3 regions of the Streptosporangium sp. NPDC006930 genome follow, and region 1 is predicted to be linked to each of the others. Evidence: predicted binding sites of a transcription regulator. Region 1 holds the regulator's gene; each other region holds the start of a gene.
The links. The regulator HrcA, encoded in region 1, represses chaperone genes, less so after heat shock. The targets are predictions, from matches to a motif close to TTGGCACTCTCNNNNNGAGAGTGCCAA.
Positions count from the first base shown of each region.

Region 1 (3,273 bases):
CCGACGCGCTCCGCCTCGGGCCGCGCGGCGCGGCGGCGGGCCGTACGAGCGTCACGACCTTGCCCTCCAGAAGGAAGGCCGCCGGCTCCAGCGGGAAGACCCGCCGCCGCCCGAAGCGGTCCTCCAGGGTGACGGACTCTTTGTCGCAGGCCACCACGGCGCCGCAGAAGCCGCCGTCGGCGTCCTCGACGACCAGGTCGGGCTCCGCGGGCACCTGGGGGATCGTCCCCCTGCGCGGGCGCCGCCAGTCTCCCGCCAGAACGTCACGCTCGTACATCACCGACCGCCACCCTCTCTCGCCGGGGATCAGGTGGGACGCTAGCAAACACCGGGGTCACCTGCCGTAGGGTCCCGGCTGTCCCCACTGTCCCATCGACGATGCGGCGGCCTGGCGCTTGCGGGCACCGCTCCGCTTCACCAGCACGACGATCGTCACGACGATGGCGAGCAGGATCCCGATGCCGGGGATCAAGAACAGGGCGGCCACCCCGCCCACCAGCGAGTCGGCGGACAACTCCCTGCCCACGCCGAAGGTCGTGCCGTCGGCGGGGTCGGCGGAGCACTGGACCTGGTAGTCGCCCGCCTGGTCCACGCCGACCCGCAGGCCCATCTCCCAGGTGACGCCGTCGGATCCCGCGACGGTCTGCTGGACGTCCGGCTTCTGCAGGCGAGGCGTGCTCGTACCGCCGGTGAGCGTGCACTCGAACTTGGTGGGCCCGCCGGTGGCGACGTAGATCGCCGGCTTGTCCGCCGGGTCGAGCGCGACCGTCGCGGTCTCGCCGGGGGCGAACGTCCGCGTCGGGGCCGCGTCGGTGACCGCGCCGAGGATGCCACCGGCGAAGCCGCCGATGCCGACGATGATGCTGACCAGGGCGAGCAGCCAGACTCCGACGATCCACCCGATACCAGGCTTGATCTTTCCGCTGGGCGGTGGTCCCTGCGGGGCGCCGTAACCGGGAGGCGCGTAACCGTACGAGGGGGGCTGCTGGCCGTACTGCTGGCCGTACTGCTGGCCGGACGGCTGCTGGCCGTACTGCTGGCCGGGCTGCTGCTGGCCGTACTGCTGGCCATACGGCTGCTGAGGGCCGCCGTGACCGGGGCCGCGGGAGGCGTCGCCCGGATAAGAACCGAAATCGTTGGACATGTGCAAATTGTGGTGGGTACTGCTTGGATCGCGATAGCAGTTGACTTGACAAAGGCTTGCCGTCATCATTCACCGCTTTCGCTTATCGCGCCTTCCGTGCGGGGGCCGTACACTTGGCACTCGGGAACACAGAGTGCCAAGCCTCGTGTTTCCCTCTGAACGCAGGCAGGGAGGTGACCACGTTGGTCGACGACCGCAAGCTCGCCGTGCTCCGCGCCATCGTCGAGGACTACGTGTCCACCAACGAACCGGTGGGGTCGAAGGCTCTCGCGGACCGGCACAACCTGGGGGTGTCCCCGGCGACGATCCGTAACGACATGGCGATGCTGGAGGAGCAGGGCTACATCGCCCAACCCCACACCAGCGCCGGCCGGGTGCCCACCGACAAGGGCTACCGGCTCTTCGTCGACAGGCTCTCGCAGGTGAAACCCCTGTCGAGCGCGGAACGCAAGGCCATCGAGAGTTTCCTCGCGGGCGCCGTGGACATCGACGACGTCGTCATGCGGACGGTGCGGCTGCTGGCCCAGCTCACCCGGCAGGTCGCCGTGGTGCAGTATCCGACGCTGACCCACTCGACGGTCAGGCACGTCGAGCTGGTGCCGCTGAGCGAGCGCCGGCTGATGTTCGTGCTGATCACCAACACCGGCAGGGTCGAGCAGCGCGTGATCGAGGTGCCCGACGTCATCGACGAGCAGCGCGTGGCACACCTGCGCGCGATGCTCAACGCCTCCCTCGACGGATGCGGGCTCACCAGCGTTCCCGACAGGGTCGCCGATCTGCCGGAACGGTTGCCCGCGGAGGATCGGCCGCTCGCGGCCACTATCCTGTCCGTACTGCTTGAGTCCCTGGTGGACAGGCATGATGAGAAGATCGTTTTTGCCGGGGCCGCCAACCTCGCGGGAGCCGACTTCACCGTCGGGCTCCGCGACGTGCTGGAGGCCCTGGAAGAGCAGGTCGTGCTCATGCGACTGCTCGGTGAGACCTCGGACCTTTCCGCGCTGACCGTGCGGATCGGCTCGGAGAACCCCTACACCGGACTCCAGGGCACATCCATCGTCGCCGCTGGATACGGTTCCGGGGACAAGCAACTCGCCCGGCTCGGTGTGCTGGGCCCGACGCGAATGGACTACCCGGTCACGATGGGCGCGGTGCGCGCGGTGGCACGCTACGTCAGCCAGATTCTGGCTGCATCATAAGAGGTCAACGAAAAGTGGCTAAGAGCGACTACTACGGCACCCTCGGGGTGCGCCGTGACGCCAGTGCGGAAGAGATCAAGAAGGCGTACCGCCGCCTGGCACGCGAGTTGCATCCCGACGTCAACCCCGATCCTGAGACTCAGGAGCGCTTCAAGGAGATCACGCAGGCCTACGAGGTCCTGTCCGACTCCGGCAAGCGGCAGATGTACGACATGGGTGCCGACCCGTTCGCCGCGGGCGGCGGTGCGGGCGCCGGAGGCTTCGGCGCCGGCTTCCCGTTCAGCGACATCATGGACGCCTTCTTCGGCGCGGCCGGTGGAGGCGGTGGCCGAGGCCCCCGCTCCCGTGCCCGCCGCGGGCGCAACGCGACCATCAGGGTCGAGCTCGACCTGCGCGAGTCGGGCTTCGGCACCACCCGCGAGCTGGTCGTCGACACCGCCGTGGTCTGTGAGGTCTGCACGGGCTCAGGGGCCGCGGCCGGCACCCACCCCGACACCTGTGACATGTGTCATGGCCGGGGAGAGGTGTCCCAGGTCACCCGGTCCTTCCTCGGCCAGGTCATGACCTCCCGCCCCTGCCCCCAGTGCGGCGGCTTCGGATCGATCATCCGCAACCCCTGCCAGGAGTGCTCGGGTGACGGCCGGGTCCGCACCCGGCGGACCATCAAGGTCCGCATCCCGGCCGGCGTCGAGGACGGCACCCACATCCAGCTCGCCGGCGAAGGCGAGATCGGCCCGGGCGGGGGTCCGCCCGGAGACCTGTTCCTGGAGATCGTCGAGCGTCCCCACGAGATCTTCGAGAGGCGCGGCGACGACCTGCACTGCACCGTGCAGATCCCGATGACCGCGGCCGCGCTCGGCACCATCCTGACCATGGAGACGCTCGACGGCGCCGAGGAGCTCGACATCCGTCCCGGCACGCAGTCCGGGCAGA
Region 1 is NZ_JBEYID010000001.1:228,478-231,750, forward strand. It holds gene ABZ664_RS00965 (DUF3097 domain-containing protein) at 1-277, opposite strand, end outside; gene ABZ664_RS00970 (hypothetical protein) at 335-1,144, opposite strand; gene hrcA (heat-inducible transcriptional repressor HrcA) at 1,327-2,340, shown strand; gene dnaJ (molecular chaperone DnaJ) at 2,355-3,273, shown strand, end outside.

Region 2 (3,273 bases), 480 kb from region 1:
CAGGTCACGTACTGGTGGCTCGTGGACGGCGCCGCCTGGCAGAAGCAGGTGCTGGACTTCCCCGCCTCCGCCCAGGCCCGCTCCCAGGACGTCTCCGCCTCCTGGACCCTCGGTGCCGCAGGGGGCGGCCCGCACAAGGTCGGCCTCATGGTCGAGGGCGGCCCCTCCCAGCCTGACGAGCGCCCGTACACCTTCACCTGCGACGAGGGGCCCAACAACGCCAATGTGACCTTCCGCTACGTGCTCGTGCCGCTCTACGCGGGCGACTGTGACCGTTCCTTCAGCATGCGTGTGGACGGGCTGTTCACGACGGACCGGGAGACCGAGGTCAGGTACCGCCTGGTGGCCGACGGCCAGCCGGGGCCGGTCAGGAGCCGGGTGCTCAAGCCCGGCGTCGTCCAGACGATCGGCGATTTCTGGAACAAGTCCACGCAGAGCAGCGGAAACGGCACCGTACGACTTGAGGTGCTCAACCACAACAAGCCGTTCACCCAGCAGACCTACTCCTGGACCTGTGTGCCGAAGGACCCGACACCGGGCACGGTCCGCATCGGCGGGCTGACCTCGGTGGCCTACCACGGCGACTGCGACGCCGCGCCGTACCCGACCGCGTGGGCGGACCTCCATGCGGCTCCGGACACGGAGATCAGCTACCGCTGGGTCATCGACGGGAAGCCGGATGACACCCACACGCTCAAGGTCGGATCCAGCGGATTCCTCGGCCTCCAGTCCGCTCACTGGACCCGGAGTTCGAAGACCAGCGGAACGGTCGCCATCGAGGTGCTGAACCACAACAAGCCGACCAAGCAGGCCGCGTATCCGGTGAACTGCATCTGATCGACATCGTCCCGCCCGTAGCCCCCCTACGCGGACCACGGGCTTTCACGTTCTCCGGTGTCCTCGTCACCCGGCTTGGGCCTACCTCCGAATCCGGTTCCAATCTCCCCGGAAGCCGGTCCCACCACCCGCAGGCGAGGAGCGCCATGCCCCTGACACCGAGGCGGCGTCTGGGTCTGGACCCGGCGGAAGGGCCTGGTGCCGGTCCCGATGACGTCGCCGCCGAAAGAAGGACTCCGGAGAACACCGAAGGTGCCCCGGCCGGCGGGCCGGGGCACCTTGGTGAGACGATCTAGCGCTGGGCCTCGATCATCCAGTGGTGCTTCTCCAGATCCTGGGTGATCTCGATGAGGATGTCCTGGGTGACCAGGTCGGGCTTCTCGGTGGCCGCGATGCGCTCGCGCATCCGGCGGACGATGGACCCGAGGATGTCCGTCATCGCCGCCACGACCTTGCCGTCGTGGATGTAGCCGGTCTCCAGTTGCGGCACCTCGCTGGTCTTCGCGAGCGTGGAGGCCCGGCCGTCGGGGTTGCACCCGAGGGCCACCGCGCGCTCCGCGACGGTGTCCGCGTGCTTCCTCGCCGACGAGACGATCTTGTCGAGCTGCAGGTGCAGCGACCGGAAGTTGTGGCCGATCACGTTCCAGTGCGCCTGCTTGGTCAGGAGTGACAGGTCGAGCAGGTCGACGAGCGCGCCCTGGAGCACGTTGCCGACGACCTTCTTGTCTTCCGCGTTGAGTGGACTGGTGATCGCAGACATAGAGTTTCCCCCTGTTTCGAACCTAGTTTCCTCTTTGCTGCTAAATGTCCGTACCCACCTATCTGCCCCCTACGCAGGCCGAAATGTTGACACTGTCATGATTACAGTGTCACTATCGAGGCATGGAATGGACCATCGGTGAACTGGCTGAGCGGGCATCCGCGGCGCTGACCCCCACCGCCCAGCTCAACGGGCGGGTGAGGGACATGCCCAACGAACGCCTCATCCGCTGGTATTCGACGATCGGCCTCCTCGACCCCCCGGCGGCCCGCCGAGGTCGCGTCGCCATGTACGGCAGGCGCCACCTGCTCCAGATCGTCGCCGTGAAGCGACGCCAGTCCGACGGCCGCACCATCGCCGAGATCCAGGCCGAGCTGGCCGGAGCCACCGACCAGACCCTGGAGTCGATCGCCCGCCTCCCCGACCACCCACCGCAACCCGCACCCCCTCCGGCAAGCACAGGCTCCCCCCAGCCGGCACGCCCGCGCTTCTGGGCCGGACCGCCCTCCCCCGCAGAGCCACCGACGCCACCGAAGTCACCGGAGCCGGTGAAACCGGTGAAACCGGAGGTGCCCGCACCACCGCCCCGACCGGCCGCCGCACACACCGCACAGCCGCCACCGCCCACCGCTGCCGTCGCTGCCGAGCCCCGGCCCGCGCCGTCCTCGCCACCCGCCCCGAAGGCCGTGGCCGTCCACGGCGTAAAGCTGGCGAACGGCGTGACGCTCCTGCTCGACACGGGTGCGAACGCCCCCACCCCCGACGACCTCGCCGAGATCGCCGCCGCCTCGGAAGGGCTCCTGTCACTCCTCCGCGAACGCGGCCTCACACCTCCGGAAGGAACTCACTCATGATTACCTCGATCACAACGCTGCCGCCGGAGGAGTGCCACCCCGTCCCCGACACCGGGCTGGGGGCGCTCGCCACCGAGCTCGGCAACCTGCCGCTGGAGAGCGTGGACGTGACCGCCGCCGTGTCCGGCCTGAGTGCCGGGGTCGAGGTGGTCCAGGGTTTCCGCAACCCGCACGACGTGGCGCTTGAGGCGACGTACGTCTTCCCGCTGCCCGACCGGGCCGCCGTGACCGCCTTCAGGATGGAGGCCGACGGCCGGGTCATCGAAGGCGTGCTCAAGGAGCGCGGCCAGGCCAGGGCCGACTACGACCAGGCGATCTCCCAGGGCAAGAGAGCCGCGATCGCCGAGGAGGACCGGCCGGACGTCTTCACCATGAGGGTCGGCAACATCGTGCCGGGCGAGCGGGTCACCGTGCACCTCACGCTGAACCAGCCGCTCCCGTACGAGGACGGCGCGGCCACCTTCCGCTTCCCGCTGGTCGTCGCCCCCCGCTACATCCCCGGCACCCCGCTGGACGACGAGCGGGCGGGCGACGGGTGGGCACCGGACACCGACGCGGTCCCCGACGCCTCCCGGATCACCCCGCCGGTGCTGCTGCCCGGCTTCCCCAACCCGGTCCGCCTCTCGCTCGCCGTCTCCGTCGACCCCGCAGGACTGGAACTGCGCGAGGTCCGCTCCAGCCTGCACGTGGTCCTTCAGGAGGGCGGTGTGATCCGCCTCCAGCCGGGTGAGCGGCTGGATCGCGACTTCATCCTGCGCCTGGCCACCGGCGCCTCCACCTCCCTCGCGCTCGCCCCCGAGGAGAACGACGAGGAGAACGGCC
Region 2 is NZ_JBEYID010000001.1:707,557-710,829, reverse strand. It holds gene ABZ664_RS03320 (hypothetical protein) at 1-837, shown strand, start outside; gene ABZ664_RS03315 (DNA starvation/stationary phase protection protein) at 1,130-1,597, opposite strand; gene ABZ664_RS03310 (MerR family transcriptional regulator) at 1,720-2,451, shown strand; gene ABZ664_RS03305 (VIT domain-containing protein) at 2,448-3,273, shown strand, end outside.
Region 2: a site for HrcA is predicted at 1,684-1,710, ahead of ABZ664_RS03315 (DNA starvation/stationary phase protection protein). Genes of this name have one in related genera too.

Region 3 (3,273 bases), on a different contig from region 1:
ATGATCCGTCGGTCAGTCGGGGGTGCACAGGAAGGCGAACGGCCGGTCACCGATTCGGGTGAGAATGACCACCGCGGATTCCCCGCCGGAAAGTCGGAGGTCTTTCCTGAGGCGGTCGACGTCCACCGCGGAGCCACGCTTCTTGATCGTCACATTGCCGGCGCCGCGCTCGCGGAGAGCCGCCCGCAGCCGCTTGAGCGAGAACGGCAGCGTCTCGTGGACCTCGTACCGCGACGCCCACGGCGTCGGCGTCGCGGTGTCACCGGTGATGTAGGCGATCTGCGGGTCGAGCAGATGCCCGCCGACCGACGCGGCGATCTCCGCGACCAGGTGGGCGCGGATCGCCGCGCCGTCGGGCTCGTAGATGTAGCGCCCGGCGGGGCCGGTGGCGGGATCACCGAGGGCGGGGTCGGGTGTCATCGTGGCCCCCGACGGCAGGATCGTGGCCCTGCGCGCCGTCTCGCCCGCCAGCGCACCGCACCAGATCACGGCCTCCTTGACGTCGCCCCTGTACGAGACCCACTCGGCCTCCGCGCCCTCGGGGACGAACTCGTACGGGATCCCGGGGGCGACCTTCAGGCAGGCCGCCTCGGCTCCGGCCACCATCTCCAGCACGGCGGGCCAGGGCGGTGAGTACCCCATCGGGTCGAAGGTCCGACCCCGCGCGCCGCGGCGCGCGGGGTCGGCGAACAGGACGTCGAAGGCGGCCGGGTCCAGGGTGGAGGCGTCGGCGGCGCGGACCGAGACCCGGTCGCCGAAGCCCAGGGCATCGGCGTTGGCCTGGGCGATCGCGGCGGTGAGCGGGTCGGCGTCGACGGCCTCGACGGAGCACCCGGCCCTGGCCAGGGCGAGGAGGTCGCCGCCGATGCCGCAGCAGACGTCGGCGACCCGCGAGCCGGCGGGGAGGCGCCGCGCCCTGTGGTCGGCGACCTCGCGGCGGGTGGCCTGCTCCAGGCCGGTCCGGGTGAAGTACATGAGATCGGCGTCGGCGCCGAACTTCTCCCGCGCGCGCAGCCTGAGCGTCGCCTGGGTGAGCGCCGCGGAGGTCAGGTCCGCGTCGTAGATCTTCCTTAACCTCGTCACCGCCGTCATCGGGTCGTCGGCGGCGGTCTCGGCCGCGGCGCCCAGGGCCTCCTGGCCGCGCTGGGTGAGGAGTTCCCGGAATGCGTCGAGATTCACATCAGCCGACGCTACCGCCTTGACCGTAGGGCTTCGCCGAAGGGCTTCCACCTGGTTTGACGTTCGCGTGAAGCGGAGAAGGGGTGCTTCGTGTTGACTGTCAAGGCCACCTTGCATACTGTTCCGTATTGGCACTCTCCCGGTGAGAGTGCCAAATACATGCGACGAGGCAGGTCTGACACCCGCGACGGCAGACCGCTGGTCGCCTCTTCTAGATCATTCATATCTGAAGGGGAGGTCCGACGTGACGACCGCCACCAAGGTTCCCGTTAAGCCGCTCGGCGACCGCATTGTGGTCCAGCCGCTTGAGGCCGAGCAGACCACCGCTTCCGGTCTGGTCATCCCGGACACCGCCAAGGAGAAGCCGCAGGAGGGCAAGGTCCTCGCGGTGGGTCCCGGCAACTGGGACGACGAGGGCGAGAAGCGGATTCCGCTCGACGTCAAGGAGGGCGACGTGGTCCTCTACAGCAAGTACGGCGGCACCGAGGTGAAGTACAACGGCGAGGAGTATCTCGTGCTCTCCGCCCGTGACGTGCTCGCCATCATCGAGAAGTAGTTCTCGCTTCACAAAGATGACGTATCGAGCCCCGGGTCGCATGAGCGCCCGGGGCTTTGATGCGCCGACGTACTTATAGAGAGGATTGTCATGCCGAAGACCCTGTCGTTCGAGGAGGACGCGCGCCGAGCTCTCGAGCGCGGCGTGAACGCTCTCGCGGACGCGGTCAAGGTGACGCTGGGCCCGCGCGGCCGCAACGTCGTCATCGACAAGAAGTTCGGTGCGCCCACCATCACCAACGACGGTGTCACCATCGCCCGCGAGGTCGAGCTGGAGACGCCGTACGAGAACCTGGGCGCCCAGCTGGCCAAGGAAGTGGCGACCAAGACCAACGACGTCGCCGGTGACGGCACCACCACCGCGACGGTCCTGGCCCAGGCCATGGTCCGCGAGGGTCTGCGCAACGTGGCCGCCGGAGCGCAGCCGCTCTCCCTCAAGCGCGGCATCGACATCGCGGCCAGGACCGTGAGCGACCGGCTGATCGAGTCGGCCCGCCCGGTCGAGGACAAGAAGGAGATCGCGAATGTGGCGACGATCTCCGCGCAGGACGCCAAGATCGGTGAGCTGATCGCCGAGGCGTTCGACAAGGTGGGCAAGGACGGTGTCATCACCGTCGAAGAGTCCAACAGCATGGGCCTGGAGCTCGAGTTCACCGAGGGTCTCCAGTTCGACAAGGGTTACCTGTCGCCCTACATGGTGACCGACCAGGAGCGCATGGAGGCGATCCTGGAGGACCCCTACATCCTGATCACCCAGGGCAAGATCGCCTCTGTCGCGGACTTCCTGCCGCTGCTCGAGAAGATCGCGCAGACGAAGAAGGCCCTGCTGGTCATCGCCGAGGACGTCGAGGGCGAGGCCCTCGCGGTTCTCGTCACGAACAAGATCCGTGGCACCTTCACCTCCGTCGCCGTCAAGGCGCCGGGCTTCGGCGACCGCCGCAAGGCCATGCTGCAGGACATCGCCATCCTCACCGGTGGTCAGGTCGTCAGCGAGGAGATCGGCCTCAAGCTGGAGCACGTCGGCCTGGAGGTGCTGGGCACCGCCCGGCGCGTCGTCATCACCAAGGACTCCACCACCGTCGTCGACGGTGCCGGTGAGGCCGCGGCGATCGCCGACCGCGTCAAGGAGATCAAGCTCGCCATCGAGCAGTCTGACTCCGACTGGGACCGCGAGAAGCTCCAGGAGCGCCTCGCCAAGCTCTCCGGCGGCGTCTGCGTGCTCAAGGTCGGCGCGGCCACCGAGGTGGAGCTGAAGGAGAAGAAGCACCGCCTGGAGGACGCCATCTCGGCGACGCGTGCGGCGATCGAGGAGGGCATCGTCTCCGGCGGTGGCTCCGCGCTCATCCACGTCTCCAAGGTCCTCGACGACCTGGGCCTGACCGGTGACGAGGCGACCGGTGTCTCCATCGTCCGCAAGGCTCTCGTCGAGCCGGCCCGCTGGATCGCGGAGAACGCCGGCCTTGAGGGCTACGTCGTGACGGCGAAGGTCACCGAGCTGTCCGTCGGCCAGGGCTTCAACGCCGCCACCGGCGAGTACGG
Region 3 is NZ_JBEYID010000002.1:285,755-289,027, reverse strand. It holds gene ABZ664_RS04550 (class I SAM-dependent methyltransferase) at 13-1,179, opposite strand; gene groES (co-chaperone GroES) at 1,424-1,735, shown strand; gene groL (chaperonin GroEL) at 1,826-3,273, shown strand, end outside.
Region 3: a site for HrcA is predicted at 1,308-1,334, ahead of groES (co-chaperone GroES). Genes of this name have one in related genera too.